Regions from separate parts of the Kitasatospora sp. NPDC001225 genome, predicted to be linked through region 2. Evidence: predicted binding sites of a transcription regulator. Region 2 holds the regulator's gene; the other holds the start of a gene.
The links. The regulator HrcA, encoded in region 2, represses chaperone genes, less so after heat shock. The targets are predictions, from matches to a motif close to TTNGCACTCNGNNNNNCNGAGTGCNAA.
Positions count from the first base shown of each region.

Region 1: the regulator HrcA is predicted to act here: its motif matches at 5,419-5,445, upstream of groES (co-chaperone GroES).

Region 1 covers NZ_JBSFJC010000044.1:6,098-13,559, forward strand. Annotated here, with positions in the region: gene shbA (RNA polymerase sigma factor ShbA) at 1-155, opposite strand, end outside; gene ACWDCZ_RS17470 (response regulator transcription factor) at 491-1,102, opposite strand; gene ACWDCZ_RS17475 (WhiB family transcriptional regulator) at 1,666-1,992, shown strand; gene ACWDCZ_RS17480 (LysR family transcriptional regulator) at 2,092-3,090, opposite strand; gene groL (chaperonin GroEL) at 3,231-4,856, opposite strand; gene groES (co-chaperone GroES) at 4,972-5,277, opposite strand; gene ACWDCZ_RS17495 (hypothetical protein) at 5,528-5,863, shown strand; gene ACWDCZ_RS17500 (hypothetical protein) at 5,860-6,180, shown strand; gene ACWDCZ_RS17505 (hypothetical protein) at 6,177-6,506, shown strand; gene ACWDCZ_RS17510 (THUMP-like domain-containing protein) at 6,564-7,462, shown strand, end outside.
Region 2 covers NZ_JBSFJC010000011.1:43,284-50,745, forward strand. Annotated here, with positions in the region: gene ACWDCZ_RS06055 (16S rRNA (uracil(1498)-N(3))-methyltransferase) at 86-835, opposite strand; gene dnaJ (molecular chaperone DnaJ) at 923-2,059, opposite strand; gene hrcA (heat-inducible transcriptional repressor HrcA) at 2,135-3,169, opposite strand; gene htpX (zinc metalloprotease HtpX) at 3,457-4,377, shown strand; gene pspAB (PspA-associated protein PspAB) at 4,407-4,991, shown strand; gene ACWDCZ_RS06080 (DUF3097 domain-containing protein) at 5,023-5,850, shown strand; gene hemW (radical SAM family heme chaperone HemW) at 5,960-7,189, opposite strand; gene ACWDCZ_RS06090 (AMP-dependent synthetase/ligase) at 7,249-7,462, opposite strand, start outside.

The DNA of each region.
Region 1 (7,462 bases), on a different contig from region 2:
GGCGAGCCGCCCGTGCCGAGCACCGGCCGGCGGCCCGGCCCGGTCCCACCGGCGGAACCGCCGGGTTCGGCGTACGACGGACCGTGGCCCGGACCGGAGGGCTCGGCCTCCACCGGGTCCGCCTGGCCGGTCGCACCGGCGACGTCGTCGCGCATCGGTCCATGGTGCCTGGTCGAGCGGGAAAACGCGGCACCGCGTCCGGAGTTGTGCACCGGAACGTTATGCGCTGCGGCACCGTCCGGCGTCCCGCGCACCACCGGCCCCTCCTGCACCGTGCCGCCTCCCGCCCCGCCGCCGTCGGCGGTCCCGTCCGTCGCGCCGTCCGCCGAGTGTCCTGCGGCTGCGTGGTTCGCCGCAGTGCCTGTCCGCTGGTCCCCGAGGTGCTCCACTCCTCCATGGTGCAACCTCGGGACCGTAACGTCACACGCCCGTGCGGCGCCCGCTCCGGGAACCTCCGGCGGCACGCCGCAACCGGCGGCGCCGCCGGTGGTCAGCGGACCAGGCCCCAGCGGAAGCCCAGCGCCACCGCGTGCGCCCGGTCGGAGGCCCCGAGCTTCTTGAACAGCCGTCGGGCGTGGGTCTTCACGGTGTCCTCGGAAAGGAACAGCTCGCGGCCGATCTCGGCGTTGCTGCGGCCGTGGCTCATGCCCTCCAGCACCTGGATCTCACGCGCCGTCAGGGTGGGCGCCGCGCCCATGTCGGGGCTGCGCAGCCGGCGGGGAGCGAGCCGCCAGGTCGGGTCGGCGAGGGCCTGGGTGACGGTGGCCCGCAGCTCGGCGCGCGAGGCGTCCTTGTGCAGGTACCCGCGGGCGCCCGCGGCCACCGCGAGCGCGACCCCGTCGAGGTCCTCGGCGACGGTGAGCATGATGATCCGCGCGCCCGGGTCGGCGGACAGCAGCCGCCGGACCGTCTCGACCCCGCCGAGGCCGGGCATCCGGACGTCCATCAGAACGAGATCGGAGCGGTCGGCCACCCAGCGGCGGAGGACCTCCTCCCCGTTCGTCGCGGTGGTGACCCGGTCCACACCGGGTACGGTCGCGACCGCGCGGCGAAGCGCCTCGCGGGCGAGCGGGGAATCGTCGCAAACGAGAACGGAAGTCATGACCGTCGTCCTCCGCAGCTGATCCGCGTCACGTTGAGCCTCCTGGCTGGTACGAACCTCTACGACACGGCCGATCGGCGACGGACTCCGCGGTGATCGCCCCAACCTGCCCGCGATCGTTCCCGACGTCCGGCGCCCGCTAACCGCCTCCGCACTTCCAACGACCGTCACTCGAATGAGTTACGGCCTTCGGGGCCATCTCCACCACTGTACGTGGCCAACCCATTACCGATCAGCCGCATCGCGGTGCACACGCCGCTCTTTTGCGCAGCTCGCGCGCGGTCGGCGTACGACCCGCACATCGATTCGGCACCCCGCGCGCCCGTCGACCACCCGATTGCCACGTCCGCGCCCGCTGGAGCCCCTTGCCCACTATGCCCGTTTTTATAGCTTTCGTATGGTCATTGACTGTTGTGCCAGTGTGTGGGTGACTTGTCCATGGAGTTGCCTTAAGTCATATTTCCAGGTGTCCACACCAGTGCATCGAAGCCCCGCCGCACCGCTCGGCAGCAGCCCCGCCGAACGCCCGGCCGACGGCCGACAGCCTCTGAAGGGAATGAGCCATGGCAGATTTCTCCCGCCTCCCCGGTCCCAACGCGGACCTCTGGGACTGGCAGCTCTCCGCAGCCTGCCGTGGCGTGGACAGCTCGCTCTTCTTCCACCCCGAGGGCGAGCGCGGGGCGGCGCGCAGTTCGCGCGAGGCCAGCGCCAAGGAGGTCTGCATGCGCTGCCCGGTGATCGCCGAGTGCGCGGCGCACGCGCTGGCGGTCCGCGAGCCGTACGGCGTGTGGGGCGGGATGACCGAGGACGAACGCGAGGAGATGCTGGGGCGCTCGCGGCACCGACTGGTCGAGGTTCCGCTGGCCCCGCCGGCGGTCGCCCAGCGGTAGACCCGTCTCCTTGAGCGCCGTGAAGAAACGTTTCTTCGCGGCGCTTCAGTCTTCTGGCTCACCGTACGTACCGGACCCCGGCAGCCCCGTCACCCACCGTCAGCGGTCGGCGGCCGCCCCCGCCAGCCGCTCCAGCATCAGCGCCACGGCCGGCACCTCGGCCAGGTCCGGGAGGGTCAGCGCGACCACCTGGCGCACCGCGGGCGCCCCGGAGGCCGTCCGTACCGGCACCGTCGACACGCCGTCAGGACGCACCGACCGCAGCGCCAGCCGGGGCAGCACCGCCACCCCGAGACCGGCCGCCACCAGGCCGACCACCGCCGGGTAGTCGTCCGTCGCGAAGTCGATCCGCGGCTCGAAGCCCGCCCCGGTGCACAGCTCCACCAGGTGCCCCCGGCACTGCGGGCAGCCGGCGATCCACTGCTCCTCCGCCAGCTCGGCCAGCCCCACCGCCCCGCCCCGCCCGGCCAGCGGATGGCCGGCCGGCAGCACGCCCACCAGCGGGTCGTCCAGCAGCGGGGTGACCACCAGGTCGGACCAGTCGGTCCCGGCGGTCAGCTGCTGCGCCTCCAGGTTGGCCTCGGCCCGGGCCTCGCGCGGCGTGCCGTGAGCGGGCGCCGGAAGCGCGACGGCGCCGTCGGACTGCGGGTAGCGGAAGGCCAGCGCGATCTCGCACTCGCCGCCGCGCAGCATCGCCAGCGACTCCGGCGGCTCGGCCTCGACCAGCGACACGCGCACCCCCGGATGGCTGTCCCGCAGGCGGGCGACCGCGGGCGGCACCAGGGTGGAGCTCGCGGTCGGGAAGGAGACCAGCCGCACCCGTCCGGCCCGCAGCCCGGCGATCGCGGCCACCTCCTCCTCGGCGGCGGAGAGCCCGGCCAGGATGCCGGTGGCATGCTTGAGCAGGACCCGGCCGGCCTCGCTGAGCTGCATCCCGCGGCCCGAGCGGACCACCAGCGGGGTGTCCACCGACTTCTCCAGGGCCTTCATCTGCTGACTGATGGCGGGCTGCGTACACCCCAGCTCGCGGGCGGCGGCGGAGAAGGAGCCGGTGCGGGCGACGGCACGCAGAACGCGCAGATGGCGGGCCTCGATCATGCCTTAGTTATAAGGCAATCTTTGCATTCTGCAAAATTCTACTGATAGTTGAAGCCTCAAGCGGAACCGCGGACGGAACGCCGGAGGCCCGGCCCGCCCCCCGGGGGAGCGGACCGGGCCTCCGGTCAGGCGTCGGAGCCTCAGTGCGAGTGGCCGTGGCCGTGGCCGTGACCGTTGTCGGCCTCCTCCTCCTTCTTCTCCACCACGAGGGTCTCGGTGGTGAGAAGCAGGGAGGCGATCGAGGCGGCGTTCTCCAGGGCGGAGCGGGTGACCTTGACCGGGTCGATGACGCCGGCCTTCACCAGGTCGCCGTACTCGCCGGTGGCGGCGTTGTAGCCCTGGCCGATCTCCAGCTCGGCGACCTTGGAGGTGATGACGTAGCCCTCCAGGCCGGCGTTCTGGGCGATCCAGCGCAGCGGCTCGTGCAGCGCCTTGCGGACCACGGCGACACCGGTGGCCTCGTCACCCGACAGGCCCAGGCCCTCGTCCAGCACCTTGGCGGCGTGGACCAGGGAGGCGCCACCGCCGGCGACGATGCCCTCCTCGACCGCGGCGCGGGTCGCCGAGATGGCGTCCTCCAGGCGGTGCTTGCGCTCCTTCAGCTCCACCTCGGTGGCGGCGCCGACCTTGATGACGCAGACGCCGCCGGCCAGCTTGGCCAGGCGCTCCTGCAGCTTCTCGCGGTCCCAGTCGGAGTCGGTCGCGGCGATCTCGCCCTTGATCTGGGCGACGCGGCCGGCGACGGCCTCGGAGTCACCGGCACCGTCGACGACCGTGGTCTCGTCCTTGGTGATGGTCACGCGGCGGGCGGTGCCCAGCACGTCCAGGCCGACCTGGTCGAGCTTGAGGCCGACCTCCTCGGAGATGACCTGGCCACCGGTCAGGACGGCCAGGTCGCCGAGGATCGCCTTGCGGCGGTCGCCGAAGCCCGGGGCCTTGACGGCGACGGCGTTGAAGGTGCCACGGATCTTGTTCACGACCAGGGTCGACAGCGCCTCGCCGTCGACGTCCTCGGCGATGATCAGCAGCGGCTTGGAGGCACCGCCCTGGAGGATCTTCTCCAGCAGCGGCAGCAGCTCCTGGATCGAGGAGATCTTGCCCTGGTTGATCAGGATGTACGGGTCCTCGAGGACCGCTTCCTGGCGCTCGGCGTCGGTGACGAAGTACGGCGACAGGTAGCCCTTGTCGAACTGCATGCCCTCGGTGAAGTCCAGCTCCACGCCGAAGGTGTTCGACTCCTCGACGGTGATGACACCGTCCTTGCCGACCTTGTCGATCGCCTCGGCGATCAGCTCGCCGACCTGGGTGTCCTGCGCGGAGAGGGAGGCGACGGCGGCGACGTCGTCCTTGCCCTCGATCTCGCGGGCGACGGACAGCAGGTGCTCGGAGACCGCGGCGACGGCCTTGTCGATGCCCTTCTTCAGGGCGGCCGGGCCGGCACCGGCGGCGACGTTGCGCAGACCCTCGTTGACCAGGGCCTGGGCCAGCACGGTGGCGGTCGTGGTGCCGTCACCCGCGACGTCGTTGGTCTTGGTGGCGACCTCCTTGACGAGCTGCGCGCCAAGGTTCTCGTACGGGTCGTCCAGCTCGACCTCGCGGGCGATGGTGACACCGTCGTTGGTGATGGTCGGGGCGCCGAACTTCTTGTCGATGACGACGTTGCGGCCCTTGGGGCCGATGGTCACCTTGACGGTGTCGGCCAGCTTGTTGACACCGCGCTCCAGCGAGCGGCGGGCGTCCTCGTCGAACTGCAGGATCTTCGCCATGTTCCCTATTCCCTCGGGGCTGCGGCCGGCCCACCGGCCGCCGAACTACGTGAACCAACAACCACGCCCCGGGCCCCTGTCACTGGGACACGGATCCGGGGCGGGTCGGTACGTCTTACTTCTCGATGACCGCGAGAACGTCGCGGGCCGAGAGGACGAGGTACTCCTCGCCCTTGTACTTCACCTCGGTGCCGCCGTACTTCGAGTACAGGACGATGTCGCCGACGGCGAGGTCGAGCGGCAGACGCTGACCGTCCTCGAAGCGGCCCGGGCCGACGGCCAGGACGACGCCCTCCTGGGGCTTCTCCTTGGCGGTGTCCGGGATAACCAGGCCGGAGGCCGTGGTGGTCTCGGCGTCGAGCGGCTGGACCACGATGCGGTCCTCGAGCGGCTTGATGGCAACCTTGCTGCTGGTGGTCACGTCCGAGCTCCCCTTCGGAGATTACGGGGTTTTCTAACGGGTAGGGGCGATCCTGCGGGCCTGCCGTCGCGGGGGTCAGACACACGTCGTCGCGTTAGCACTCCCCTAGTGGTGAGTGCCAAGGATGACCATAGGGCCGTGTTAGCACTCAGTCAACCAGAGTGCCAACGGCGAGTCCCGGAAGTCCCCGGTTCGCGAATGAGTAGCCGTACTCATGTACGACCGGGCCCGGCCCCGCCAGACTCCTGCCATGACCTCGATCCCGGTGCGCATCGGCCCGTCCCGGCCCAAGGACGCCGCCCTCGCCCTGCTGTCGCTGCCCCTGCTGGGGGCCGTGCTGCCGTTCGTCGCCTTCCTCCTCGTCGCCTGCCTCGGCAACATCCCCGGCTACGGGGACGACGGGGACGGGCGCGGGTGGGCCTTCTTGGGCATCGGGATGCTGGCCGCCCCGGTGGTCGCCCTGGCGGCGGGCCTCGTGGTGGCCTTCCGCAGCCGGCGGTCCGGCTACCGGCTCCTCCCGGTCGCCGCCGGGCTCGCCCCGTTCGCGCTGCCGGCGGTCCTCTCCTCGGGCGTGCTGTGGCGGTGAACCGGCTGCCGCTCGCCGACCCGCTGCGCCCGGTCGGCCGTCCGACGGACCTGCTGCTCGCGCTGCTGACGGTCCTGGGGGCCGCCTCGCTGCTGGGGTTCGGCTGGATCGCGGCCTTCCTGGCCGCGCTCGCGCTGGAGGCCCACCCCGCGATCGGCGGCTGGGCGGCCCGGGGCGCCGCGACCGCGCTGCTGCTCGTCCCGGTCGTGGCGGTGGCCCGGTACACCCACCGGCGGGGCTACCGGATCACCCCGGTCGCCGCCGCGGTCAGCCCCGCCCTGCTGACCGCCCTCGCCGGCGCGGGGTGGCTCCGGTGAGCCGGCCCCACGGCGCGCCCGGGCGGCCGCCGGTCCACTGGGCGCCGGACCTGGTGCTCGCCGCGGTGGTGGTCGCCGGGGCCGTCGCGGCGGCGTCCGTCGGGTCGTTCGTGCTCAACTGGCTGAAGCTGCTCGCCCTGTACGGCCCCGGGGTGGAGGCCCTGGACGTCTTCGGCGTCGTGGTGATGCTCGTCCTGCTGGCACTGACCGGCCGGGGCACCCGGCGGCTCGGGTACCGGATCACCCCGTACGCCGCGCTGGCGGCCGCGCCGCTGATGCCGCTGGTGTTCTGGCTGACCTCCGACGTCCCCGTCATCGGCCGGTGAACGCCGCGCGGCCGCTCCGGCCGACCGGCCACCCGGCCGACCCGCGAGAATGGCCCCGTGGACACCGAGAACCTCCAGCCGCTGCTGACCCCCGAGGGCCAGGCCCTGCTCGCCGAGCTGCGCGAGTTCACCCCCGAGGAGGAGCTCGCGCTGGCGACCCGCCTGCGGCGGGAGCACCCGGCGGAGCTGGTGTCGGCCGCGTTCGGGCAGGCGCGGCTGCGGCAGCGGGCGCGGGCGAAGTTCGGGGCGGACGCCGACCTGATGTACTTCACGCCCAACGGGGTCGAGCAGTCCACCCGGCGCAGCGTGGCCGAGTGGCGGGCCCGGCGGTTCGCCGACCTGGGCGTACGGCGGCTGGCGGACCTGTGCTGCGGCATCGGCGGGGACGTGCTGGCGCTGGCCCGGGCCGGCATCGAGGTGCTGGCCGTCGACAGGGACCCGGCGGCCTGCGCCGCCACCGCGGCCAACGCGGCCGCGCTGGGCCTGGCCGACCTGGTCGAGGTGCGCTGCGCGGACGTCGCCGAGGTGGACGTCGCCGGCTACGACGCGGTGTTCACCGACCCGGCCCGGCGCACCGCGCGCGGCCGGGTGTTCGACCCGGAGGCGTACGCCCCGCCGCTCTCCTGGGCGATCGAGGCCGGCCGGCGGACCCCGATCGGCGCGCTGAAGGTCGCGCCGGGCATCCCGCACGAGGCCGTGCCGGAGGACGCCGAGGCCGAGTGGGTCTCGGACCACGGCGACGTCAAGGAGGCGGTGCTCTGGTTCGGCACCAGGGCCACCAGCCCGCACCGCGCCACCCTGCTGCCGCACGGCGCCAGCCTGACCGGCGGCGACCTGCCCGACCCGCCGGCCGGCCCGGTCGGGCGCTACCTGTACGAGCCGGACGGCGCGGTGATCCGGGCCCACCTGGTGGCCGAGGTGGCCGGGCAGGTGGGCGGCCGGCTGATCGACCCGAA
Region 2 (7,462 bases):
GCGCCGTCCGCGGACGGCCGTGCCGCGGTCGCCGCCGGGGTGTACGGGGGCGCGCCGACGGCCTGCCGGGGGTGCGCCCGGGGTGCTACGACCAGCGGCCGGTGCGCCCGAGCAGCAGCGCGCCGGCGGCCACCCCGGCGGTGGAGGTGCGCAGCACCGAGGGGCCCAGCCGGTACGGCCCGGCGCCCGCCCCGGCGAAGGCCGCCAGCTCCTCCGGGGAGACCCCGCCCTCCGGGCCGACCACCAGGACGATGTCCCCGCCCTCCGGCAGCACGGCGTGCGCCAGCGGTTCGGCGCCCTCCTCGTGCAGCACGGCGGCGAACGCGGCCCCCGCCAGGACGGGCGCCAGCTGCCGGGTGGTCATCGGCTCGCGGACCTCGGGGAAGCGCAGCCGGCGGGACTGCTTGCCCGCCTCCCGGGCGGTGGCCCGCCACTTGGCGAGCGCCTTGGCGCCGCGCTCGCCCTTCCACTGGGTGATGCAGCGCGAGGCGGCCCACGGGATCACCACGTCCACGCCGACCTCGGTCATGGTCTCCACGGCCAGCTCGCCGCGGTCGCCCTTGGGCAGCGCCTGGACGACGACGATCCGCGGCGCGGGCTCCGGCTCGCGGCGCACGGCGGCGACCCGCACGTCGATCGCGTCCTTGCCGAGCACCTCGGCGACCGTGCCGTCCACGCCGAGCCCCAGCCCGTCGGCCAGGGTCACCGCCTCGCCCGGCTCCAGCCGCTTCACCGCGGCCGCGTGCCGCCCCTCCGGGCCGTCCAGGCGCACCACGGCCCCGGGCGCGGCGGCGGCGATCCGCTCGGTCTCGACGACGAAGACGGGCGCGGTCATGACGGGGAACCTCTTTCGTGCGGAAGTGGGACGGACACGCGAAAGGGGTGCCGGGGTCGTTGGCCCCCGGCACCCCTCCGCGGACGGCTACCGGCCGTTGAAGGCGTCCTTCAGCCGGGAGAAGAGGCCCTGCTGGCCCGGCGCGAACTGGCCGGACGGCCGCTCCTCGCCGCGCAGCACCGCGAGGCGGCGCAGCAGCTCCTCCTGCTCGGGGTCGAGCTTGCTGGGCGTCTTCACCTCGACGTGCACTATCAGGTCGCCCCGGCCGCCGCCGCGCAGGTGGGTGATGCCCCGGCCGTGCAGCGGGATCGACTGGCCGGACTGGGTGCCGGGCCGGATGTCGACCTCCTCCAGGCCGTCCAGGGTCTGCAGCGGCACCTGGGTGCCGAGCGCGGCCGCCGTCATCGGGATGGTGACGGTGCAGTGCAGGTCGTCCCCGCGCCGCTGGAAGATCGTGTGGGTGGTCTCGGCGATCTCGACGTACAGGTCGCCGGCCGGGCCGCCGCCGGGGCCGACCTCGCCCTCGCCGGCCAGCTGGATCCGGGTGCCGTTGTCGACACCGGCCGGGATCTTGACGGTCAGCGTGCGGCGGGCGCGCACCCGGCCGTCGCCGGCGCACTCCGGGCACGGGGTCGGCACGACGGTGCCGAAGCCCTGGCACTGCGGGCAGGGGCGGGAGGTCATGACCTGGCCCAGGAAGGACCGGGTGACCTGGGAGACCTCGCCCTTGCCGCGGCACATGTCACAGGTCTGCGCCGAGGTGCCGGGGGCCGCGCCCTCGCCGCTGCACGTGGTGCAGGTGACGGCGGTGTCGACCTGGAGCTCCTTGGTGGTGCCGAAAGCGGCCTCCTCCAGGGTGATCTCCAGCCGGATCATGGCGTCCTGGCCCCGGCGGGTGCGCGAGCGCGGGCCGCGCTGGCCGGCCGCGGCGCCGAAGAAGGCGTCCATGATGTCGGAGAAGCCGAAGCCCGCCGCGCCGGCGCCGAAGCCGCCCGCGCCGCCGCCCGGGGACAGCGGGTCCCCGCCGAGGTCGTAGACCTGGCGCTTCTGCGGATCGGAGAGCACCTCGTAAGCGGCGTTGATCTCCTTGAACCGCTCCTGCGTCTTCGGGTCCGGGTTGACGTCCGGGTGCAGTTCGCGCGCCAGGCGCCGGAACGCCTTCTTGATCTCGTCCTGCCCCGCATCCCGTCGGACGCCGAGTACCGCGTAGTAGTCCGTGGCCACCAAATGCTCCGCTTGTTCCGCCTGTAGTAGTGCTGCGACTGGTCACCGCCGCCGGATTTCCGACGGCGGCCTTTGCTAGGACTCGGCCAGGATCTGGCCCACGTACCGCGCCACCGCTCGCACCGCCCCCATTGTGCCCGGGTAGTCCATCCGGGTCGGACCGATCACACCCAGTTTCGCCACGCTCTCGTCGCCCGAACCGTAGCCGACCGAGACGATGGACGTGGAAGTCAGCCCCTCGTAGGTGTTCTCCCGCCCGATCCGGACCGTCATCGCGGCGTCCGCGGTCTCACCCAGGAGGCGGAGCAGGACGACCTGCTCCTCCAGGGCCTCCAGCACCGGCTGGATGCTGAGCGGGAAGTCGTGCCCGAAGCGGGTCAGGTTGGCCGTGCCGGCCAGCATGATCCGCTCCTCGTTCTGCTCGGCGAGCGTCTCGAACAGGGTCGCCAGGACCGTGCTGACGGTCGGCCGCTCGGCCGGTTCGAACTGCGCCGGCAGCTCCTCCAGCAGCCCCGGGACCTCCGGGAGGCGCCGGCCGGCGGCCCTCGCGTTGATCCGGGCCCGCAGGTCCGCCAGCACCGTCTCGCCGACCGGGCCCGGGCAGTCGACCATCCGCTGCTCGACCCGGCCGGTGTTGGTGATCAGCACCAGCATCACCTTGGCCGGGGCCAGCGCCACCAGCTCGATGTGCCGGACGGTGGAGCGCGTCAGCGAGGGGTACTGCACCACCGCGACCTGCCGGGTCAGCTGGGCGAGCAGCCGCACGGTGCGCGCGACCACGTCGTCCAGGTCGACCGCGCCGTCCAGGAAGTGCCGGATGGCCCGGCGCTCGGGGGCGCTCATCGGCTTGATCTCGGCGAGCTTGTCGACGAAGAGGCGGTACCCCTTGTCGGTCGGGATGCGGCCGGCGCTGGTGTGCGGCTGGTGGATGTAGCCTTCCTCCTCCAGCGCCGCCATGTCGTTGCGGACGGTCGCCGGCGAGACCCCGAGGTTGTGCCGTTCCACCAGGGCCTTGGAGCCGACCGGCTCCTCGGTGCCCACGTAGTCCTGCACGATCGCGCGGAGCACGGCGAGCTTGCGTTCGTCCAGCTGGCGGACCTCACCGGCCATGGGGCACGCACCTCCGTCTTCGCACGTTGTCCGACTGTGTCCCTTGCTGCTGCGGGCCGCTCCGAAGACCCTTGCCCTGGCACTCTGAACACGCGAGTGCCAAAACCGTACCTGCCAGTGTAAGGCCCGGGTCCTACGGCAGGAACGGCCGGACCGGGGTGATCCTCCCCGCAGTTCCGCTCACGGCCCGCGGGGCCCCGGCGGTTCGATCCTCCCGGTGCCGGGGTGGTGCCGGGAGGCCGTCCGGGTGGCAGCATCGAAAGCGACGGCGAATGGAGGAGCAAGCGATGTCGAGCTCGGGCCAGCACACCCGTTTCGCGCCGGACCGCGGCCTGACCGGCCGCATGGTCGCGACGATGTTCGTGATCGGGCTGCTGTACGTCGGTTTCACCGGCCTGCTGATCGCGCTGCTGCGCGGCGCCTGGCCACTGATCGTCCTGATCTCCGGCGGGCTGTTCGTGGCCCAGTTCTGGTTCAGCGACAAGATCACCGAACGGGCGATGGGCGCCCGCCAGGTGTCCCCGGAACAGTTCCCCCAGCTGCACGGCACCATCGACCGGCTCTGCGCCCTGGCCGACATGCCCAAACCCCGCGTGGCGGTCGCCGACAACGACATGCCGAACGCCTTCGCCACCGGCCGCAACCCGCAGAACGCGGTGGTCTGCGTGACCACCGGGCTGCTGCGCCGGCTGGAGCCCGAGGAACTGGAGGGCGTCCTCGCGCACGAGCTGTCGCACGTCGCCCACCGGGACGTCGCGGTGATGACGATCGCCGGCTTCCTCGGCGTCCTCGCCGGGGCGATGACCCGGATCGCGATGTACGGCGGGTTCATGGGCGGCGGGCGCAACAACAACGACCAGAACGCGGCCGTCCTGGCGCTGATCATCCCGCTGGTGTCGGTCGTCGTCTACGCGATCAGCTTCCTGCTCACCCGGCTGCTGTCCCGCTACCGCGAACTCGCCGCCGACCGGGCCGCCGCCCAGCTCACCGGGCACCCCAGCGCCCTCGCCTCGGCGCTCACCAAGGTGACCGGGCAGATCGCGGCCATCCCCAGCAAGGACCTGCGCCAGGCCCAGCCGTACAACGCCTTCTACTTCGCCCCCGCGCTGAGCGCCCGGGAGGCCGCCTCGCAGCTGTTCTCCACCCACCCGAGCCTGGAGAAGCGGCTGGAGCAGCTGGCGAAGATCTCCGAGCAGCTCGGCCGCTGAGCCTCAGTTTTCGACCCGAGAGGACCGCCGTGGGAATCCTGGACGCCCTGTTCGGCCGCACCAAGCCCGTCAAGCCCGACCTCGACCAGCTGTTCGGCGTGCCGTCCGCCGCGCTCACCCTGGAGGCCGGGGCCGGGTTCACCCCCACCGGGCTCGGCTCGGTCTGCTTCGCGGCCGTCGAGGGCGCGGCCTTCGTCCAGGTCCAGCAGCAGGTCCGGGCGCTGCTGGACGCCGACACCGAGCGCGGCGGCGTCCCCGTGGAGGCCTCCAAGGACGGCTACGGCTACTCCTGGCTGCTCGCCCGGCACCGCCCCGAGGAACTGCCCGAACTGGTCAACGACCTGCACGCGGTCAACAGCGAACTGGAGGCGAACGGCTTCGGGCCGCAGCTGCTCTGCTCGCTGGTCGGGTTCCGCGACCCGGACGGGCGGTCGCTGGCCCTCGTCTACCTCTACAAGCGGGGGACGTTCTACCCCTTCGCCCCGATGCCCGGCGGCGGGGAGCGGCGCAACAGTCCGCTGGAACTGCAGGTCAACGCGATGCTGGGGAACGACCTGCGGCTGGAGAAGGACCTGAGCCGCTGGTTCCCGGTCTGGGGCGCGCCGGGCCTCTGACGCGCCGTCCGCCCTCCCTATGATCACCCGTATGCGCAGCCGCCAGTACGGACCCGACCTGACCCCGCCGTGGAAGAAGCAGCAGCCCGCCCCGGAGGTGCCCGCCGAGCGGGACCTGGTGGTCGAGGAGGCGGCGACCGGCTACTGCGGGGCCGTGGTGCGCTGCGAGAAGACCGCCGAGGGCTTCACCGTCACCCTGGAGGACCGGTTCGGCAAGCACCGGGTGTTCCCCCTGGTGCCGCGCGGCTTCCTGCTGGAGGGAAGGGTCGTCACCCTGGTCCGCCCGGCCGGCCCGGCCCCCGCCCGCGCCCCGGGCCGCACCGCCTCCGGCTCCGTCGCCGTCCCCGGCGCCCGCGCCCGGGTCGCCCGCGAGTCCCGCATCTACGTCGAGGGCCGGCACGACGCGGAATTGGTCGAACGGGTCTGGGGCGACGACCTGCGGATCGAGGGCGTGGTCGTCGAGTACCTGCGCGGCATCGACGACCTGCCCGCGATCGTCGCCGACTTCGCCCCCGGCCCCGGCCGCCGCCTCGGCGTCCTGGTCGACCACCTGCTCCCGGGCACGAAGGAGCACCGCATCGCCGCCCGGGTCACCGGCGACTCGGTACTGGTCGTCGGCCACCCCTACATCGACATCTGGCAGGCCGTGAAGCCCTCCTCCGTCGGCATCCCCGCCTGGCCCGCCGTCCCCAGGGGCGAGGACTGGAAGGAGGGCACCTGCCGCCGCCTCGGCTGGCCGGTGGACACCCCCGCGGCCTGGAAGCACATCCTCTCGAAGGTCGACTCCTACAAGGACCTGGAGCCCGAACTCCTGGGTCGGGTCGAGGAACTGATCGACTTCACGGCCCTGCCGGAGTGACGGCGGGGAAAGTCGGCAGTCACCAGACTCACACCCATCGGATCCACAGGAACGGCCTCGCCGAAGAGGCTGGTCCGCTCGGAGAGGTGCGCACACGGTAAGCCCTCGGTCAGTCCACCAGGTCACGTACGACGGCGTCGGCCAGGAGGCGGCCCTGGAGGGTGAGGGTGGCGCGGCCCCGGGCGTAGGGGCCGGGGGCGAGGAGGCCGTCGGCGAGGTGGCGGTCGGCGGCCTCGCGGCCGGTGTCGGTGAGGAGGTCGAGGGGGATGCCGTCGACCAGGCGGAGCTCCAGCAGGATGCGTTCGACGCGGCGGTCCTCGTCGGCCAGCACCTCGCGGGCCAGGGCCGGGGTGCGGTGCTCGGCGAGGGCTTGGGCGTAGGCGGCGGGGTGCTTGGCGTTCCACCAGCGGACGCCGCCGACGTGGCTGTGGGCGCCGGGGCCGGCGCCCCACCAGTCGCCGCCGGTCCAGTAGAGCTCGTTGTGGCGGCAGCGGCCCTCGGGGGTGGTGGCCCAGTTGGAGACCTCGTACCAGGAGTAGCCGGCGGCGGCGAGCGCCTCCTCGGCGATCAGGTAGCGGTCGGCGTGCACGTCGTCGTCGATCATCGGCAGTTCGCCGCGCTTGACGCGGGCGGCGAGCCGGGTGCCCTCCTCGACGATCAGCGAGTACGCGGAGACGTGGTCGGGCCCGGCGCCGATGGCGGCGTCCAGGGAGGCCCGCCAGTCGTCGTCGGACTCGCCCGGGGTGCCGTAGATGAGGTCGAGGTTGACGTGTTCGAAGCCGGCCGCGCGGGCCTCGGCCACGCAGGCCTCGGGGCGGCCCGGGGTGTGGTGGCGGTCGAGCAGCTTCAGGACGTGCGGGCGGGCGCTCTGCATGCCGAAGGAGAGCCGGTTGTAGCCGCCCTCGCGCAGTTCGGCCAGGTACGCCGGGTCGACGGACTCCGGGTTGGCCTCGGTGGTGACCTCGGCGCCGTCGGCGAGCCCGAACTCCTCGCGGATCGCGGCGAGCATCTTGACCAGGTCGCGGGCGGGCAGCAGGGTCGGGGTGCCGCCGCCGAGGAAGACGGTGTGCACCGGCAGGTCGGCGGAGCCCAGCACCTTCCGGGCGTGGCGGATCTCGGCGACCACGTTGTCCGCGTAGGTCTCCTGGGAGGCGACGGCCCCGGAGGAGCGCAGCTCGGTGGCGGTGTAGGTGTTGAAGTCGCAGTAGCCGCAGCGGCTGGCGCAGTACGGCACGTGCAGGTAGAAGCCGAACGGCCGGTCGCCCAGCCCGTCGAGGGCGTGTGCGGGCAGGGAACCGTCGGACGGCACCGGATCGCCGTCGGGGAGTGCGGAGGGCATGACCCCATTGTCCCGTACGGCCCGACCGAACCCGGCGGGCCGTACGGGGGCGGGGCCGGTCAGGCCTCGTTGGCGCCCGCGTACATGGCGGTGACCGCGTCGGCGTAGGTCCGCTCGACCACCGGGCGCTTGATCTTCAGGCTCGGGGTGAGCTCGCCGTGCTCGATGTCGAGGTCGCGCGGCAGCAGGTGGAACTTCTTGATCGTCTGCCAGCGCTGGAGGTCGCCGTTGACCCGCTTGACGAAGCCCTCGATCAGCTCGTGGACGGCCGGC